4 regions of the Escherichia sp. E4742 genome follow, and region 3 is predicted to be linked to each of the others. Evidence: predicted binding sites of a transcription regulator. Region 3 holds the regulator's gene; each other region holds the start of a gene.
What was found. Region 3 encodes CRP, which controls carbon source genes, mostly activating them, when cyclic AMP is high. Its sites were predicted from a motif close to ATGTGANNNNNNTCACAT; they were not measured.
Positions count from the first base shown of each region.

Region 1: rhaB (rhamnulokinase) is a predicted target of CRP. The motif match lies at 2,828-2,845, and genes of this name have one in related genera.
Region 2: udp (uridine phosphorylase) is a predicted target of CRP. The motif match lies at 2,375-2,392, and genes of this name have one in related genera.
Region 4: serC (3-phosphoserine/phosphohydroxythreonine transaminase) is a predicted target of CRP. The motif match lies at 2,423-2,440, and genes of this name have one in related genera.

Region 1 is NZ_CP040443.1:2,289,558-2,294,461, forward strand. Features, by position in the region: gene rhaA (L-rhamnose isomerase) at 1-1,219, opposite strand, end outside; gene rhaB (rhamnulokinase) at 1,216-2,685, opposite strand; gene rhaS (HTH-type transcriptional activator RhaS) at 2,973-3,809, shown strand; gene rhaR (HTH-type transcriptional activator RhaR) at 3,882-4,730, shown strand; gene rhaT (L-rhamnose/proton symporter RhaT) at 4,727-4,904, opposite strand, start outside.
Region 2 is NZ_CP040443.1:1,947,894-1,952,797, reverse strand. Features, by position in the region: gene FEM44_RS09480 (DUF2877 domain-containing protein) at 1-514, opposite strand, end outside; gene FEM44_RS09475 (cysteine hydrolase family protein) at 520-1,188, opposite strand; gene FEM44_RS09470 (dienelactone hydrolase family protein) at 1,446-2,255, opposite strand; gene udp (uridine phosphorylase) at 2,517-3,281, shown strand; gene FEM44_RS09460 (2-dehydro-3-deoxy-6-phosphogalactonate aldolase) at 3,597-4,226, opposite strand; gene FEM44_RS09455 (2-dehydro-3-deoxygalactonokinase) at 4,216-4,904, opposite strand, start outside.
Region 3 is NZ_CP040443.1:1,583,482-1,588,385, forward strand. Features, by position in the region: gene FEM44_RS07740 (hydrolase) at 1-15, shown strand, start outside; gene FEM44_RS07745 (YheU family protein) at 9-227, shown strand; gene FEM44_RS07750 (phosphoribulokinase) at 281-1,150, shown strand; gene FEM44_RS07755 (OsmC family protein) at 1,205-1,609, opposite strand; gene crp (cAMP-activated global transcriptional regulator CRP) at 1,911-2,543, shown strand; gene FEM44_RS07765 (YccS/YhfK family putative transporter) at 2,594-4,684, shown strand; gene argD (bifunctional acetylornithine/succinyldiaminopimelate transaminase) at 4,776-4,904, opposite strand, start outside.
Region 4 is NZ_CP040443.1:3,982,504-3,987,407, reverse strand. Features, by position in the region: gene aroA (3-phosphoshikimate 1-carboxyvinyltransferase) at 1-1,128, opposite strand, end outside; gene serC (3-phosphoserine/phosphohydroxythreonine transaminase) at 1,199-2,287, opposite strand; gene FEM44_RS19105 (DUF421 domain-containing protein) at 2,486-3,178, opposite strand; gene ycaO (30S ribosomal protein S12 methylthiotransferase accessory factor YcaO) at 3,308-4,904, shown strand, end outside.

The DNA of each region.
Region 1 (4,904 bases), 710 kb from region 3:
CGCTCTCCAGCCATTCGCTACCCGCTGGTGTATCGTGACGCTGGCAATACATTTCCCACACCGCCTGCCACGGCAACGATTTCTGTTCTTCCAGCAGCGCCAGTCGCGCGGTGTAATCGCCCGCCGCTTCCAGCTTGCGCAGTTCGGCTGTCGGTTCTAACAACGCACGCAGCAGGGCTTTTTTCATATTGCGCGTGCCAATGACCCACGCGGCAATGCGGTTGATAGAGGCATCGAAGAAGTCGAGACCGATATGTACCCGGTCAAACAGGTCATGACGAACAATCTCACTGGCAATTGCCTGGGTTTCATCATCCAGCAGCACCACGTGATCGCTATCCCAGCGTACCGGACGGCTGACGTGCAGCAGCAACTGCGGCACATACAGCATGGCGGCGGAAATCTTGTCGGAAATGACTTCGGTCGGGTGGAAGTGTCCGGCATCCAGGCACAGCGCAGTCTGGCGGCTGGTGGCATATCCCATGTAAAACTCATTGGAGCCAACCGTGTAGCTCTCCGCGCCAATACCAAACAATTTGCTCTCTACCGCGTCGATATGGTGCGCAGGGTTCAGCTTTTCGCTGATTACTTCATCCAGTGCTGCCAGCAAACGCTGGCGCGGGGCGAGACGGTCAACGGTGATATCTTTCATGCCATCCGGTATCCAGATGTTCATCACCGATGGCGTACCAAGTTGCTCGCCAAAATAGGCCGAAACGCGACGGCTGGCCTTACAGTGGTCAATCCAGAACTGGCGAATGCGGTCGTCGGGATGCGAGAGCGTAAAGCCATCGGCGCTTAGCGGATGCGAAAAACAGGAGGGGTTAAAATCCAGACCGAGCTGATTGGCTTTCGCCCATTCAACCCAGTTTTTGAAGTGCTCTGGTTTGATTTGGTCGCGCGAGACTGGCGTGTCTGACTCCAGATAGATGGCATGTAAGTTAAGCCGTTTAGGCCCAGGAATCAGCCGCATCGCCTGTTCCAGATCGGCGCGTAGCTCTTCGGCATTGCGCGCTTTGCCCGGGTAGTGTCCGGTGGCCTGAATACCCCCAGTCAGCGAACCTTCCGGGTTTTCAAAACCAGAAACATCATCGCCCTGCCAGCAGTGCATTGAAACGGGTAAGCGATCAAGTTGGCGCAGCGCCTCCTCGACATCAATCCCTACCGCCGCGAAACGCTGTTTCGCCAGTTTCCAGGCCTGTTCCAGTTGAGTGGTCATGCGCAAAGCTCCTTTGTCTGTCGTGTAGAGTGAATCCGCGCCACATAGTGGGCAATTTCACTGTCAGGATTAGGGGTAAAGGTGGTCAGATTCGCGGTGGCGCTTACGACCTGACGGAAATCATCCACATTGTTGAGTTCATCCAGCGTCATTAACTGGATGCCGATATTGCCGAGCGTCGAGGCTTCAACTGGCCCGGCGATCACCCGAATACCGCAGGCATCGGCACACAACTGGTTGAGCAGTGCGTTCTGGCTGCCGCCGCCGACAATATGCAGTTGCGAGAAATCTTCACCGCGTAGCTGCGCCAGTTCGTGCAGTACGTCGGCATACAGCAGCGTCAGACTGTCGAAAATACAGCGCGCCAGTTCAGCATCACTTTCTGGGATCGGTTGCGCCGTTTCCCGACACGCTGCCTGAATTTCGCTGCACATCTCGTCAGGATTAATAAAGCGATCGTCATTGGGATTGATGATGAAGCGACAGGCCGGGAGTGCCTGTGTCGCGGCGATAAGCGTCGGGAGATCGTTGATTTGCCGCTCCTGAAGCACTCGCTGAAGCAGCCATAAACCCATGATATTTTTCAGCACCCGATAGCGACCTTCCGCACCGCCTTCATTGGTGATGTTGGTTGCCAGCGCCGCATCATTGGTGAATGGCGTCTGGCTTTCGAAGCCCATCAATGACCAGGTGCCGGAGGAGAGATAAGCGGCGCGTGAACCGTTTAACGGCGAGGCGATAACCGCGCTGGCGGTATCATGGCTGGCAACGGCGACTACCGGAATTTCATTACCCTGCGGGCAAATCCAGTGACCAATGACATTACCTGGATGCGTCGGGCGACCAAACCAGGCTTTGTTGGCGCCGCTCCACGCCAGCAGGGAGTCATCCCAGTCATCGCTATTGATATTGACCAGTTGCGTGGTGGTGGCGTTGGTGTATTCCCAGTTCATCTTGCCGGTCAGACGATAACTAAAGTAATCCGGCATCAGCAGAGCGTGAGCAATGTGCGGGATAAGTTCAGGTTGTTGCTCCGTCAGCGCACGTAGCTGATAGATCGTATTGAAGGGCAGAAACTGGATGCCGCTACGCTGATAAATATCGCGTTTGCCAATTTGCTGCTGTGCCAATGTCATCAGTCCGTTAGTGCGGCTATCACGATAGGAAATCGGTAAACCGACGCGCTGACCGTGTTGATCCAGCAGCACATAGTCCACGCCCCAGGTATCAATGCCGATGCTATTGATATGAATCCCTTCCTCGCATACCTTGTTTAACCCAAGGCGAATGGCGTTTTCCAGACTATCGACATCCCAGGTGGCATAACCGCTCTGGTAATACAGACCATTGGTAAAACGATGGATTTCACGCAGCGTCAGGCTACGGGATTCACGGTGGTAACGCGCCAGCATTACGCGCCCACTGGATGCGCCAAGATCAACGGCGACGCAGTAGCGAAAGGTCATAATGAGATCCTTCTAAGTTTCATTACGCCCAGTCTAAGAAGCGCCCGACTTCGCTACCTTCTCGTTACTGACAGGAAAATGCGCCATTGGCAACCAGGGAAAGATGAACGTGATGGTGTTCACAATTTGCCGAATTGTGGCGATGTGATGCTCGCCGCATTTCCTGAAAATTCACGCTGCATCTTGAAAAATAGACATTTTTTACGCGATTTGCCGTCGAAAATTTAAGGTAAGAACCTGATCTCGTGATTACTATTCCGCCATGTTGACGACATCAGGAGGCCGGTATGACCGTATTACATAGTGTGGATTTTTTTCCGTCTGGTAACGCGTCCGTGGCAATAGAACCCCGGCTTCCACAGGCGGATTTTCCTGAACATCATCATGATTTTCATGAGATTGTGATTGTGGAGCATGGCACGGGTATCCACGTTTTTAACGGACAGCCCTATACCATCACGGGGGGAACGGTCTGTTTCGTGCGCGATCATGATCGGCATCTGTATGAACATACCGATAATCTGTGTCTGACCAATGTGCTCTATCGCTCACCGGATCGATTTCAATTTCTCGCTGGGCTGAATCAGTTGCTGCCACAAGAGCAGGACGGACAGTATCCTTCTCACTGGCGCGTTAACCACAGCGTATTACAGCAGGTGCGACAACTGGTTGCACAACTGGAACAGCAGACTGGAGCCAGTGATTTACCGTCGAAAGCCAATCGTGAAATCCTGTTTATGCAATTACTGCTCTTGCTGCGTAAAAGCAGTTTGCAGGAGGGCATGGACAACAGCGCGTCACGCCTGAACTTACTGCTGGCGTGGCTGGAAGATCATTTTGCCGACGAGGTGAATTGGGAAGCCGTAGCGGATCAATTTTCTCTTTCACTGCGCACACTGCACCGCCAGCTAAAGCAGCAAACGGGCCTGACGCCCCAGCGCTATCTGAACCGCCTGCGACTGATGAAAGCACGTCATCTGTTACGCCACAGCGAGGCAAGTGTCACCGATATCGCTTATCACTGTGGATTCAGCGACAGTAACCACTTTTCGACGCTTTTTCGCCGCGAATTTAACTGGTCACCCCGAGATATTCGCCAGGGACGGGATGGCTTTCTGCAATAACGCGAATTTTCTCAACGTATTCCCGCGCCAGCTTGCGAATAATCGAATGCGTTTTCTGTCCGAGGTGGCACGGTGGCTAATCAGTTAATTCTTCTCAAAAAAGATTTTTTTGCCAGCGAGCAGCAAGCGGTTGCCGTCGCCGATCGTTATCCTCAGGATGTCTTTGCTGAACATACACATGATTTTTGTGAGCTGGTAATTATCTGGCGCGGTAACGGCTTGCATGTTCTTAACGATCGCCCTTATCGCATTACCCGGGGCGATCTTTTTTATATTCGAGCCGAAGACAAACACTCCTACGCTTCTGTTAATGATTTGGTTTTGCAAAACATTATTTATTGCCCGGAGCGGTTGATACTTAACCTGGATTGGCAGGAGGCTATTCCGGGATTTAACGGTAGCGAAGGGCAACCGCACTGGCGTTTAGGCAGTGCGGGCATGGCGCAAGCGAGACAGGTGATTGGCCAGCTTGAGCATGAAAGCAGTCAGCACGCGCCGTTCGCCAATGAGCTGGCGGAACTGCTGTTCGGTCAATTGGTTATGTTGCTGAAGCGCCACCGTTACACCAGTGACTCGTTGTCGCCAACATCCTGCGAAACGTTGCTGGATAAGCTGATCACCCGGCTGGCGGCCAGTCTGAAAAGTCCTTTTGCGCTGGATAAATTTTGTGATGAGGCGTCGTGCAGTGAACGCGTTTTGCGCCAGCAATTTCGCCAGCAGACTGGCATGACTATCAACCAGTATCTCCGTCAGGTGCGCATTTGCCATGCGCAATATCTTCTCCAGCATAGCCGCCTGTTAATCAGCGATATTTCGACCGAATGTGGCTTTGAAGATAGTAACTATTTTTCGGTGGTATTTACCCGGGAAACCGGGATGACGCCCAGCCAGTGGCGTCATCTCAGTTCGCAGAAAGATTAATTCGCCATTCCCATACCGACGATGTTGGCGGCGACAATAATCACCACACAACCGAGGCTCAATACCGTTACCGGACGGCGGCCTGCATTGTTCCACTCTTTCAGGACCAGCCCGACGATACCGCCGCACAATACATAGAAACTCATATGCAGCATCCAACTGATGTAGTCATAC
Region 2 (4,904 bases), 360 kb from region 3:
CAAAGCCGATCAGTTGTGGCACCTGGCGTTCCAGCGCATCTGGATGTTCCATAATCTCTAATCCCTGGTGCGTGAGACTATCCGGCAGGTGCAATGTGCTTTGAACGTTATGCTCCAGACAAAATAAAAGCCGTTGCGATGCCATCGTTGGGTAGTGCTGAAAAACCAAAGGGAACGCCTCAAGTGTCAGCCTTCCTCCCACAAATGACGGCTGCCAGAGCGTTGCGTTATCGAGAGCCACACAAAAGCGAGGTGTCTGCAGCAAGCCTGGGGTTAACTGAACGGGATCGGAATGGGCAATCTCTCTTCGCCAGTCCCAACGCTCAGGCAGCCAGACTCTGGCAGCATCAGGGAGATTCAGATACGTTTGCGCACACAACAGGGTGATGAATGTTCCCGCTTCTGAATACAGATTTACCGCATGTTTAAAAGCACTGTGCAGACGTAAATCTTGCGTTTCATTCCACGGGAAAAGATATCCCAACGACGATGCGCAAAGCGTAACCTGTACCATCGGTGTTAGCCTTCCAGGCCTGCAATAATGGCTTTGGAATCAGTAACCCAACCGAAAATGGCACCTTGTGCTTTGATCATCTCCAGGGCGTATTTCTGGAATTCCGGGAAATAGGAGCCAACGCAATCTTCCGGGATGATGCACTCATAACCACGATCATTCGCTTCGCGCACGGTGGTGGTCACACAGACTTCCGTGGTTACTCCGCAAACAATCAGCGTTTTGATGCCGTGGTTTTGCAAAATCAGATGTAAGTCGGTTTGATAAAAAGCGCCTTTGCCGGGTTTATCAATCACCGGTTCGCCTGCGACCGGGTACAGTTCAGGAATGATGTCATGACCTGCTTCACCTCTGACCAGAATGCGCCCCATCGGGCCTGCTTCACCAATAAAGGTTTTACCGCCGCGCGTCAGTTTGGCTGGTGGGCAGTCGCTTAAGTCTGCACGATGGCCTTCACGGGTATGAATAACCATAATTCCTTTTTGACGTGCGGCTGCCAGCACCTCTGTACATGGTGCGATAGCCGTGCGTACCAGTGAAACATCATTGCCCAGTGCTTCACCGAAGCCCCCTGCTTCGACAAAGTCACGCTGCATGTCGATCATGACCAGTGCAGTTGTGCGCGGATCAAAAGGTAATTCAAAGGGTTGAGCCTGAAAAATGGATTGCGTCATGGTAAATCTCCTGTCTGATGTTTAAACGATCCAGTTGTTCTGAGAACGAGTATTCAGGAGAAAAGCGGCACAAAACAGGAAAAAAGTTTGCCGCACAGCAACGAAATTTTTGCATTCAGCAGGCGGCGTGATGACGAATGTGAAGGGGGTCAAATCGTGGCATACAGCAACAAAATTTTTGATGCTGTATGGTTTTGAGTTTAAAAAAATCGTTGAAATTGTGTGAGCTTAAGCACTTGAGTTAGCTGCTATGGTGGTTATTTTTTAACACCATACTGCTTAAACCACTCCAGCATACGCTGCCAGCCATCTTTTGCAGATTCGGCATGATAGCTCGGGCGATAATCGGCGTTGAACGCATGTCCGGCATCCGGGTACACGATAATCTCTGCTTTCGCGTTCGCTGCCCGTAGCGCCTGACGCATGGTTTCGACGCTCTCCTGCGGAATGCTGTTATCCTGACCACCATATAAGCCGAGAACCGGCGCGTTGAGATCGGTCGCGATATCAACAGGTTGTTTCGGTGAATTCAGCGATTTATCGCCTGTCAGCTTGCCGTACCACGCCACCGCCGCTTTCAATTGCGGGTTATGCGCGGCATATAGCCAGGTGATACGCCCGCCCCAGCAAAATCCTGTGATCATTAAACGATGAACATCGCCGCCGTTGCGGGATGCCCAACTGGCGACATGATCGAGATCGGCCAGCACCTGTGAGTCAGGCACTTTTGCTACCAGGCCGCTTAGCAACGTGGGAATATCGGCGAAATCATTAGGATCGCCTTCGCGGAAGTAGAGTTCTGGTGCGATAGCCAGATACCCCTCCAGCGCCAGACGGCGACAAATGTCACGGATATGTTCATGCACGCCAAAAATTTCCTGCACTACAATGACCACTGGTAGTGGACCATCGCTCTGTTTTGGACGGGCATGATAAGCAGGCATGTTATCCCCTTGTGAAGGGATAGAGGTGAACCCTGCCACAATCGCATCGTCCGGAGTCTGAACGATGGTCGAGGCGAGGGGGGATGCAGCAGGTGCAAATCCAGAGTGTTGTGTTGTTGTCATGGTATTCTCCGTACCCTTATAAAAATTTTGCGCAATGTTAACTATAGTCAGCGTGCAACAATTCACATTGCCTCAAATGGCTCATCTTTTAAGCAGTCTTACTGACTTAAGAGAAAATTATGTGATTTAAGTCACTTTTGATGAGTAAATGTATGCAACACATTTGCATCATAGTGATGATTATCACGAAAAAATCTTAATCCCTTCGGTAAAGTACCTTTTTGCTTCTTCTGACTAAACCGATTCACAGAGGAGTTGTATATGTCCAAGTCTGATGTTTTTCATCTCGGCCTCACTAAAAACGATTTACAAGGGGCTACGCTTGCCATCGTCCCTGGCGACCCGGATCGTGTGGAAAAGATCGCCGCGCTGATGGATAAGCCGGTTAAGCTGGCATCTCACCGCGAATTTACCACCTGGCGTGCAGAGCTGGATGGTAAACCTGTTATTGTCTGCTCTACCGGTATCGGCGGCCCGTCGACTTCTATTGCCGTTGAAGAACTGGCACAGCTGGGCATTCGCACCTTCCTGCGTATCGGTACAACTGGCGCTATTCAGCCGCATATTAATGTTGGCGATGTACTGGTTACCACGGCGTCTGTTCGTCTGGATGGCGCGAGCCTGCACTTCGCACCGCTGGAGTTCCCGGCTGTCGCTGATTTCGAATGTACGACTGCGCTGGTTGAAGCAGCGAAGTCTATTGGCGCGACCACTCACGTTGGCGTGACTGCTTCTTCTGATACCTTCTACCCAGGTCAGGAACGTTACGATACTTACTCTGGTCGCGTAGTCCGTCACTTTAAAGGTTCTATGGAAGAGTGGCAGGCGATGGGCGTGATGAACTATGAAATGGAATCTGCAACTCTGCTGACCATGTGTGCAAGCCAGGGCCTGCGTGCGGGTATGGTGGCGGGCGTTATCGTTAACCGCACTCAGCAAGAGATCCCGAATGCCGAGACGATGAAGCAAACCGAAAGCCATGCGGTGAAAATCGTGGTGGAAGCGGCGCGTCGTCTGCTGAAATGACAACTTGTTGATAAAGTGCGATTTATTCATGCCGGATGCGGCGTAAACGCCTTATTCGGCCTACAATATCGTGTAAATTCAATAAATTGCAGCGTCCTGTAGGCCGGATAAGATGCGCCAGCATCGCATCCGGCGCTATCGCTAAATCGGGCTGCGCTGCCTTTGCCGCATGCGGCGTGAACGCCTTATCTGGCCAACAAAAGTCTGCATATCCAGTATATTGCAGAGATCAGGCAATTTAGCGTTTGTCATCAGTCTCACGCTCCCCAACTTCGGGGAGCGACATCCCCGTGGTTGGCTGCATCCTCTGTTCAGTTATTTATTATTTAAATTGTTCCATGCGTTCATAAACAGCACTGCATTTTCATAGACCTGCTCTGGCGTCATGCCGGGGCGATATAGCGCAGAACCGAGGCCAAAACCGTTTGCGCCGTGGCTCAGATAACGCGCCATTGTTTCCGGTGTGATACCGCCAACCGGTAACATTGGAACGGATTGCGGAATAACCGCACGCCAGGCTTTGGTGACTTCTGGCGTAATTTGTTCGGCCGGGAACAGCTTGATGGCATTGGCGCCATGTTCAATGGCAGCAAAGGCTTCGGTGGGCGTAGCGACGCCAGGCGCGCAATACATACCCAGCGCACGGGCGCGACGGATCACCGCAGTATCGCAATGCGGCATCACGATAATCTGGCCTCCAGCCTCTTTAACCGCGACCACCTGCTCTACTGAAAGCACAGTTCCGGCTCCGACCAGGCAGTCCTTAGGCAGGGCGTCGCGCAGTAGACTGATACTTTGCAACGGCTCCGGCGAGTTCATGGGAATCTCAATCAGGCGGAACCCGGCGGCATATAGCTTTTCACCGATGGCGACAATCTCATCCGGTTTCACGCCGCGTAAAATGGCGACTAACCCGGTTTTTTGCAAAAGAGTATTAAATGGCATGAGTACATTCCCTGGCGTTGGTGGAGAGTAACCCGGCAGCGTGGGCGATTCGCCATAGTCCCTGTTCAGTGGCATTAGGAATGGCGTGAAGCTGTCTGTCGGGAAAAACGTGGCTGAACGCCCGTGAATAGCGGCTGTTCAGGGTGGCGCTACCGATTAAGGCGATCGGCGTTGTGGCGGGTAAATCACGCAGCAAGCTGGATGCCAGACCACATAATTCATGGCCTATCAGTAATCCGGAAAGATAATCGACCTGTGAGGACGGCGTAAGATTATCAGTTAGCAAGCGCGAACGGGTCGAAAACAGCGTCGATAATAATCCGGTCTGATGATGCTCCAGTGCCGCTGTCAGTCCTTGGGCAAAGGCATCCCAGTACGGCTCGTCGCCCGGACGCATGGTGGCGCCAAGAATAGAATGGCGGGATAAAACATCAAATAACTCGCCCGTCATAAAAGTTCGGAAATCGGTAATGGTGTTGTTTTCAACCACCGCCCATTTCGCATGTGTGCCAGGTAAGCCAATCAGCACCGGCACACCCCTACGGATTGCGTCTTGCAGGGCAGGTTCCATTGCGATAGCACCGAAGATTTGTGTCTCTTCGCCACGCATCACTTCGGGCATTTCACCTTCTTTAATCACGCCAGGAATAATGTGCAGCATTGTCTGCTGTTGGTGGA
Region 3 (4,904 bases):
GCGAAATCATGTTGATTCCCTGGCAAGACATCTCCCCTGAAACGCTGGAAAATTTAATTGAAAGCTTTGTGTTACGTGAAGGCACCGATTATGGTGAACAAGAGCGTACGCTTGAACAGAAAGTCGCCGACGTCAAACGCCAGCTACAGTGCGGAGAAGCGGTACTGGTCTGGTCGGAACTGCACGAGACGGTCAATATCATGCCGCGCAGTCAGTTTCGCGAATAACCTGCAACCGTCGGCGGACGAAATAATAATGATTGCCAAGTCATGGAGTTACTATGTCTGCCAAACATCCGGTCATTGCGGTAACAGGATCCAGCGGCGCGGGGACTACCACCACCAGCCTCGCGTTTCGTAAAATATTCGCCCAGTTAAATCTGCAAGCCGCCGAGGTGGAAGGCGACAGTTTTCACCGCTACACCCGCCCGGAAATGGACATGGCGATCCGCAAAGCGCGCGACGCCGGGCGGCATATCAGCTACTTCGGTCCCGAAGCTAACGACTTCGGCCTGCTGGAACAGACCTTTATTGAATATGGCCAGAGCGGCAAAGGGAAATCTCGCAAATATCTACATACCTACGACGAAGCCGTACCGTGGAATCAGGTACCGGGGACATTCACCCCATGGCAACCTTTACCGGAACCGACCGATGTACTGTTTTATGAAGGTTTACACGGCGGCGTAGTCACCCCGCAACATAACGTTGCGCAGCATGTAGACTTACTGGTTGGCGTAGTGCCTATCGTTAACCTTGAGTGGATTCAAAAACTCATTCGCGATACCGGCGAGCGCGGGCACTCGCGAGAAGCGGTGATGGACTCGGTAGTTCGCTCAATGGAAGATTATATCAACTACATCACACCGCAATTTTCCCGCACCCATCTTAACTTCCAGCGCGTTCCCACCGTCGACACTTCAAACCCGTTCGCGGCAAAAGGCATTCCATCGCTAGATGAAAGCTTTGTGGTGATCCATTTTCGTAATCTGGAAGAGATCGATTTCCCCTGGCTACTGGCGATGTTGCAGGGCTCATTCATTTCCCACATCAATACATTAGTGGTGCCGGGCGGCAAAATGGGTCTGGCAATGGAGTTAATTATGCTGCCGCTGGTGCAGCGATTGATGGAAGGAAAGAAAATCGAGTAACTCTGCTATTACGCCGGATAAAATACTATCCGGCTTCACAACGGGATAGTTAAATCACGCAGCAACCACTTCATACGAGTGGGTAATATTCACCGCTTTTTCCAGCATCAACGCGACTGAGCAATACTTCTCGGCTGATAGATCGACCGCACGCGCAACCGCTGCGTCCTTCAGGTCGCGACCGGTGACGATAAAATGCAAATTGATATGGGTAAACAGGCGGGGAGCCTCTTCGCGGCGTTCAGAGGTTAATTTTACTTCACAATCGACCACATCCTGACGCCCTTTTTGCAGGATAGAAACCACATCAATGGCGCTACAGCCACCCGCCGCCATCAGCACCATTTCCATCGGGCTGGGCGCTTTATCGCCAGAGTTGCCATCCATTAAAATCTGGTGACCAGAGGCAGATTCGCCCAAAAAAGTTAACCCTTCAACCCACTTCACACGCGCTTGCATAATCGGAACTCCATTGCGTCAATTTTCCTGACAGAGTACGCGTACTGACCAAATCGCGCAACGGAAGGCGACCTGGGTCATGCTGAAGCGAGACACCAGGAGACACAACGCGAAAGCTATGCTAAAACAGTCAGGATGCTACAGTAATACATTGATGTACTGCATGTATGTAAAGGACGCCACATTACCGTGCAGTTCAGTTGATAGCCCCTTCCCAGGTAGCGGGAAGCACATTTCGGCAATCCAGAGACAGCGGCGTTTTCTGGCTCTGGAGAAAGCTTATAACAGAGGATAACCGCGCATGGTGCTTGGCAAACCGCAAACAGACCCGACTCTCGAATGGTTCTTGTCTCATTGCCACATTCATAAGTACCCATCCAAGAGCACGCTTATTCACCAGGGTGAAAAAGCGGAAACGCTGTACTACATCGTTAAAGGCTCTGTGGCAGTGCTGATCAAAGACGAGGAGGGTAAAGAAATGATCCTCTCTTATCTGAATCAGGGTGATTTTATTGGCGAATTGGGCCTGTTTGAAGAAGGCCAGGAACGTAGCGCATGGGTACGTGCGAAAACTGCCTGTGAAGTGGCTGAAATTTCCTACAAAAAATTCCGCCAATTAATTCAGGTAAACCCGGATATTCTGATGCGTCTCTCCGCACAGATGGCACGTCGTCTGCAAGTCACTTCAGAGAAAGTGGGCAACCTCGCTTTCCTCGATGTAACGGGTCGCATTGCACAGACTCTGCTGAATCTGGCGAAACAACCGGATGCTATGACTCACCCGGACGGTATGCAAATTAAAATTACCCGTCAGGAAATTGGTCAAATTGTCGGCTGTTCTCGTGAAACCGTGGGACGCATTCTGAAGATGCTGGAAGATCAGAACCTGATCTCCGCACACGGAAAAACCATCGTCGTTTACGGCACCCGTTGATCCCATCGGAGTGGCGCGTTACCTGGTAGCGCGCCATTTTGTTTAAACCGATGTGGCGCAGACTGATTTATCATCCCGATATTAACTACGCACTACGACAAACGCTGGTGCTATGTTTGCCCGTGGCCGTTGGTCTGTTGCTTGGCGAATTAAGACTCGGGCTGCTCTTTTCCCTCGTCCCCGCCTGTTGCAATATTGCAGGGCTTGATACCCCCCATAAACGTTTTTTCAAACGTTTAATTATTGGTGCGTCGCTGTTTGCCACCTGCAGCTTGCTAACACAACTGCTGCTGGAAAAAGATATCCCCCTGCCATTTCTGCTGACGGGGTTAACGTTGATACTTGGCGTTACTGCCGAGTTAGGCCCATTACACGCAAAATTGCTTCCTGCATCGCTGCTGGCTGCCATTTTTACCCTCAGTCTGGCGGGATATATGCCGGTATGGGAGCCATTGCTCATTTATGCGTTAGGCACACTCTGGTATGGGCTGTTTAACTGGTTTTGGTTCTGGCTCTGGCGCGAACAACCGCTACGCGAGTCACTTAGCCTGCTGTACCGTGAACTGGCAGATTATTGCGAAGCCAAATACAGCCTGCTTACCCAGCACACCGATCCTGAGAAAGCGTTGCCACCGCTGCTGGAACGCCAGCAAAAAGCGGTCGATTTAATTACCCAGTGCTATCAGCAAATGCACATGCTTTCCGCGCAAAATAATACTGACTACAAGCGGATGTTGCGCATTTTCCAGGAGGCACTGGATTTACAGGAACACATCTCGGTCAGTTTGCATCAGCCGGAAGAGGTGCAAAAGCTGGTTGAGCGTAGCCATGCGGAAGAAGTTATCCGCTGGAATGCGCAAACCGTCGCCGCTCGCCTGCGCGTGCTGGCTGATGATATTCTTTACCATCGCCTGCCGACGCGTTTTACGATGGAAAAGCAAATTGGCGCACTGGAGAAAATCGCCCGCCAGCATCCAGATAACCCTGTAGGGCAATTCTGCTACTGGCACTTCAGCCGCATCGCTCGTGTGCTGCGTACCCAGAAACCGCTCTATGCCCGCGATCTGCTGGCGGATAAACAGCGGCGGATGCCATTACTTCCGGCGCTGAAAAGCTATCTTTCCCTGAAATCGCCAGCACTGCGTAATGCCGGACGACTGAGTGTGATGTTAAGCATTGCCAGTCTGATGGGCACCGCGCTGCATCTGCCGAAATCCTATTGGATACTAATGACGGTATTGCTGGTGACGCAAAATGGTTATGGCGCTACTCGCCTGCGGATTGTGAATCGTTCTGTGGGAACCGTGGTTGGATTAATTATTGCAGGCGTTGCGCTGCACTTTAAAATCCCTGAAGGTTACACCCTGACGCTGATGCTTTTCACCACGCTCGCCAGTTACCTGATATTGCGCAAAAACTACGGCTGGGCGACGGTCGGTTTTACCATTACCGCTGTATATACCCTGCAACTGTTATGGCTGAATGGCGAGCAATACATCATTCCGCGTCTTATCGATACTATCATCGGCTGTCTGATTGCCTTCGGCGGCACAGTTTGGCTATGGCCGCAGTGGCAGAGCGGGTTATTGCGTAAGAACGCCCATGATGCTTTAGAAACCTACCAGGAAGCGATTCGTCTGATCCTGAGTAAAGATCCGCAACCAACACCACTGGCCTGGCAGCGAATGCGGGTTAATCAGGCACATAACACTCTGTATAACTCATTAAATCAGGCGATGCAGGAACCGGCATTTAACAGCCATTATCTGGCTGACATGAAACTGTGGGTAACACATAGTCAGTTTATTGTTGAACATATTAATGCCATGACCACGCTGGCGCGAGAACACCGGACATTACCACCGGAGCTGGCGCAGGAATATTTGCAGTCTTGTGAAATCGCTATTCAACGCTGTCAGCAGCGCCTGGAATATGATGAACCGGGTAGTTCTGGTGACGCCAATATCATAGACTCGCCAGAGATGCTGCCACACGAAGGCGCGTCTGGCACGCTGGAGCAGCATTTACAACGCGTTATTGGCCATCTGAATACAATGCACACCATTTCAGCGATGGCCTGGCGGCAGCGACCACATCACGGGATTTGGTTGAGCCGGAAGTTACGGGATTCGAAGGCGTAATATCATCATTGCCAGAAACAAACCGCAGGTCGGATAAGGCGTTTATGCCGCATCCGACATGCTTTGCCTGATGCGACGATGACACGTCTTATTACGCCCCAACCACCTTCGCCACCGCGCGGGCAAAACGCTGCATCCCTTCATCGATATCCGCATCTTCCACCACCAGCGATGGTGCAAAACGCATCACATCTGCCCCGGCGTTCAGCACCATTACGCC
Region 4 (4,904 bases), 2.4 Mb from region 3:
AAAGTTCAGTTTTTCCGGTGGCGTTATGCGAATGAAATCGTGCCCCTCTTCAACTTCTGCACCGACTTTACGTAGCTCTGTTGCCATCGCGAACAGGCGATCCGTTTCTTTTACGCGCCAGTTATAAATATTGCGCAGCGTGGTTGTGCCTTTTGCAAATAACGCCGTCGTGGCAATGGTCATCGCCGCATCGGGAATATGGTTCATATCCATATCGATAGCGTTCAGTTCACCACGCGTGCAGGCAATATAATCATCGCCCCAGCTAATGGTCGCCCCCATTTTTTCCAGTACATCAGCAAATCGAATATCGCCCTGCATACTGTTGCGTCCAATGCCGGTCACTTTTACGGTGCCACCTTTGATTGCTGCTGCTGCCAGGAAGTAAGACGCCGAAGATGCATCGCCTTCTACCAAATAAGTCCCCGGAGACTGATAAGACTGCCCCCCTTTTACGACAAATTGTTGATAGTGCTGATTTTCAATCTCAACACCAAACGTTTTCATCAGGTTGAGCGTGATATCGATATAAGGTTTAGAAACCAGATCACCTTTAATACGAATAACTGTATCTTTCGGCGCAAGAGGCGCTGTCATTAACAGTGCGGTCAGGAACTGGCTGGAAACGGAGCCATCAACTTCTACGTTGCCTCCCACAAAACCACCCTGTAAACGCAGCGGTGGGTAATTTTCTTGTTCCAGGTAAGTAATTTTCGCCCCACCCTGTCGCAGCGCATCCACCAGATGACCTATCGGGCGCTCTTTCATGCGAGGCTCGCCAGTCAGGACGATATCATTATTTCCCAGACAAAGTGCCGCCGCCAGCGGGCGCATCGCAGTCCCCGCATTACCGAGGAACAACTCCAGCGCGCTTTCTGCGTGTAATGAACCGCCGTTACCGATGATTTCACAGCGCGTACGATCGGCTGAAAGCGTGTAACTTACCCCTAACGCCGTTAATGCATTCAGCATATGGCGCACGTCATCGCTATCCAGCAGATTAGTTAATACTGTTTTGCCGTGTGCTAATGCCGCCAGCAATAAAGCGCGGTTAGAAACGCTCTTGGAACCGGGCAGATTAATAGTGCCATCGACACGGGCGATGGGGTGCAACGTCAGGGATTCCATGAACTCAACTCTCTACAACATAAATAAAAACCCCACAGTCTGGCTGTGGGGATTACGCAAAATGTCGGCATTAGCCGTGACGACGTTCGAACTCAACCATGAAGTCTGTCAGTGCTTTAACGCCTTCCAGCGGCATGGCGTTATAAATAGAAGCACGCATTCCGCCGACTACACGGTGGCCTTTCAGAGCATGAAGACCAGCGGCAAAAGACTCTTCGAGGAACAGCTTGTCAAGCGCACTGTCTGCTAACTGGAACGGCACGTTCATCCGCGAACGGTTAGCTTTCGCCACATCATTGCGGTAGAAATCGCTGTTATCGATCACCCCATACAGCAGTTCTGCTTTTTGCTGATTGATCTTATCCATTGCAGCCACACCGCCGTTCGCTTTCAGCCATTTGAAGACCAGACCAGACAAATACCAGGCAAACGTTGGCGGCGTGTTAAACATGGAGTCGTTATCGTTGAGGATGGAATAATCCAGAATCGACGGACAAGCGATATTCGCTTTGCCCAGTAAATCTTCACGAACGATGACGATTGTCAGGCCAGCCGGGCCGATATTTTTCTGCGCGCCAGCGTAAATTACTCCATAACGGCTGACGTCAATCGGACGGGAAAGAATGGTTGAAGAGAAGTCGGCAGCGACCACCACATCTTTGCCGAAGTCTGGCGTTTCGTCGATGGCGATACCATCAATGGTTTCATTCGGGCAGTAATGCATATAAGCAGCATTATCAGAGAGTTGCCATTCGCGCATTGGCTTAACCGCACGAAGACCATCAACAGTCACTTTGGCGTCAAAGACATTTGGCGTGCAGTATTTTTTCGCTTCTTTAATGGCACTTGCCGCCCAGTAACCAGCATCAACATAATCTGCGGTGGTTTTATCACCAAGAATATTCAGCGGTACAGCAGCAAACTGACCGCGACCGCCGCCGTGGCAGAACAATACTTTGTAGTTGGAGGGGATATTAAGAAGATCACGAAAATCCTTCTCGGCTTCCTCTGCAACCTGAATGAACTCTTTGCCACGGTGACTCACTTCCATCACCGACGTACCAAGACCGTTCCAGTCGCGCAGTTCCTGTTGAGCCTGTTTAAGCACCTCTGCCGGTAGCATTGCCGGACCAGAACTAAAATTGAAGATTTGAGCCATTTCCCCTCACCACGTTGCGTTGCTATTAACCCGCGGTCAACCGATTGCGACCACAGGTAATACATTATTCCTGTGGCTATCGGTTTTATCATCCAGTGACACACATCGCAATGAGTAAAACCGTTGAGGGCAAAAATGTGGCTTGCATCACACAAAAGAATCTCTCGAGTTATTAGCAAAAAGCCGATGTTTTTACTGTCAAGTCACCCGTTTTGCCCGACTTGCCTTCGTCCATTCTGGATTTGCACAGCGCGGACATAATTGTTTTTCCCCCGCGTTCATATGAATGATTTCACTGCAACGGATGCAGGCATAGTCCGCCGACTCTGGCACCACTTTGTAACGCTGAGTACAGTCACTGGGTAAAATAAGTAAGCCCGGTTTTACTTTGTCATTTTCAAAGAAATAGACGCTAATTTGCCCGTTGGTTTCGAGAATAGCCAAACGTACCTGCCCCAGTTGTTCCACGCCACGCAACCGTAGTTCCATAAAGAACTCAAATTCCGTCATGTTGGAGTTATTGAGTTTCGACCAGGCCAGCTCGCCATCTTCAATAATGACAACCGGTTTACCTTCCAGCAAATCTTCCAGTTTTTCACTGTGCGCCATCAACCACATCACCAGGCGGTATAACAACGCCAGAGTAATAAAGACGATAAGCACCGGGACCATTGGCACATCGTCATAAAACGCCACATCCCCCGCCGCCGACCCCAGCGTCAGAATGATTAATACTTCAAATAGCGACATTTGCCGCACGCCGCGTCTCCCTGTCATTTTGAGAAACAAAAAGACCAACACAAAGGTATAGAGACTACGGAGTGCAACTTCGCCAAGGAAATCAAAAGGCACTTTATCGAATGCCATACGGTGGAGATCGAACGCCTTCATTTTTATGCTCTTATCGTAGTTTATCCGCTAAAAGCATAGCTAACAGTTCATCAGCGTGGCGGCGGTGATAGCACCTTTGAGATAAAACCCGTATTATTGCGCGCTTTCCGTACGACTAAAGTGATTTTCATGACGCAAACATTTATCCCCGGCAAAGATGCCGCACTGGAAGATTCCATCGCTCGCTTCCAGCAAAAACTCTCCGACCTCGGTTTTCAGATTGAAGAGGCCTCCTGGCTGAATCCCGTGCCTAACGTCTGGTCTGTACATATTCGTGACAAAGAGTGCGCACTGTGTTTTACCAACGGTAAAGGCGCAACCAAAAAAGCGGCGCTGGCATCTGCCCTCGGTGAATATTTCGAGCGTCTCTCAACCAACTACTTTTTTGCAGACTTCTGGCTGGGCGAAACCATCGCCAACGGTCCGTTCGTGCATTATCCCAACGAAAAATGGTTCCCGCTGACCGAAAATGACGATGTGCCAGATGGGCTGCTCGATGACCGTCTGCGCGCATTTTACGATCCGGAAAATGAACTGACCGGTAGCATGCTGATTGACCTGCAATCCGGTAACGAAGATCGTGGTATTTGCGGCCTGCCGTTTACGCGTCAGTCCGACAATCAGACCGTTTATATTCCGATGAATATCATTGGTAACCTGTATGTCTCCAACGGTATGTCCGCAGGTAATACCCGCAACGAAGCACGCGTTCAGGGATTGTCTGAAGTTTTCGAACGCTACGTGAAAAACCGCATTATTGCTGAAAGCATCAGCCTGCCAGAGATCCCGGCAGACGTGCTGGCGCGTTACCCAGCGGTGGTTGAAGCCATCGAAACACTGGAAGCAGAAGGTTTCCCAATCTTTGCTTATGATGGTTCGCTTGGCGGTCAATATCCGGTGATCTGCGTGGTACTGTTCAATCCAGCTAACGGCACCTGTTTCGCCTCTTTCGGCGCGCATCCTGATTTTGGCGTTGCACTAGAACGTACCGTAACCGAACTGCTTCAGGGGCGTGGTCTTAAGGACCTGGATGTATTTACTCCGCCAACCTTCGATGATGAAGAAGTCGCTGAACATACTAACCTCGAAACGCACTTTATCGACTCCAGCGGTTTGATCTCTTGGGACCTGTTCAAGCAGGATGCCGATTATCCGTTTGTGGACTGGAGCTTCTCCGGCACCACTGAAGAAGAGTTCGCCACGCTGATGGCTATCTTCAAAAAGGAAGATAAAGAAGTTTATATTGCCGATTACGAGCATCTGGGTGTCTACGCTTGCCGAATTATCGTGCCTGGCATGTCCGATATTTATCCGGCTGAAGATTTATGGCTGGCAAATAACGGTATGGGCAGCCATTTACGGGAAACAATCCTGTCACTGCCCGGTAGCGAGTGGGAAAAGGAAGATTACCTGAACCTCATCGAGCAACTGGATGAAGAAGGTTTTGATGACTTTACCCGCGTGCGTGAGCTGCTGGGTCTGGCGACCGGACCGGATAACGGCTGGTACACTCTGCGTATCGGTGAATTAAAAGCCATGCTGGCGCTGGCTGGTGGCGATCTGGAACAGGCTCTGGTCTGGACCGAATGGACGATGGAATTTAACTCATCAGTATTTAGTCCGGAACGCGCCAACTATTATCGTTGCCTGCAAACGTTGTTATTACTGGCGCAGGAAGAAGATCGCCAGCCACTGCAATATCTGAATGCGTTTGTTCGCATGTACG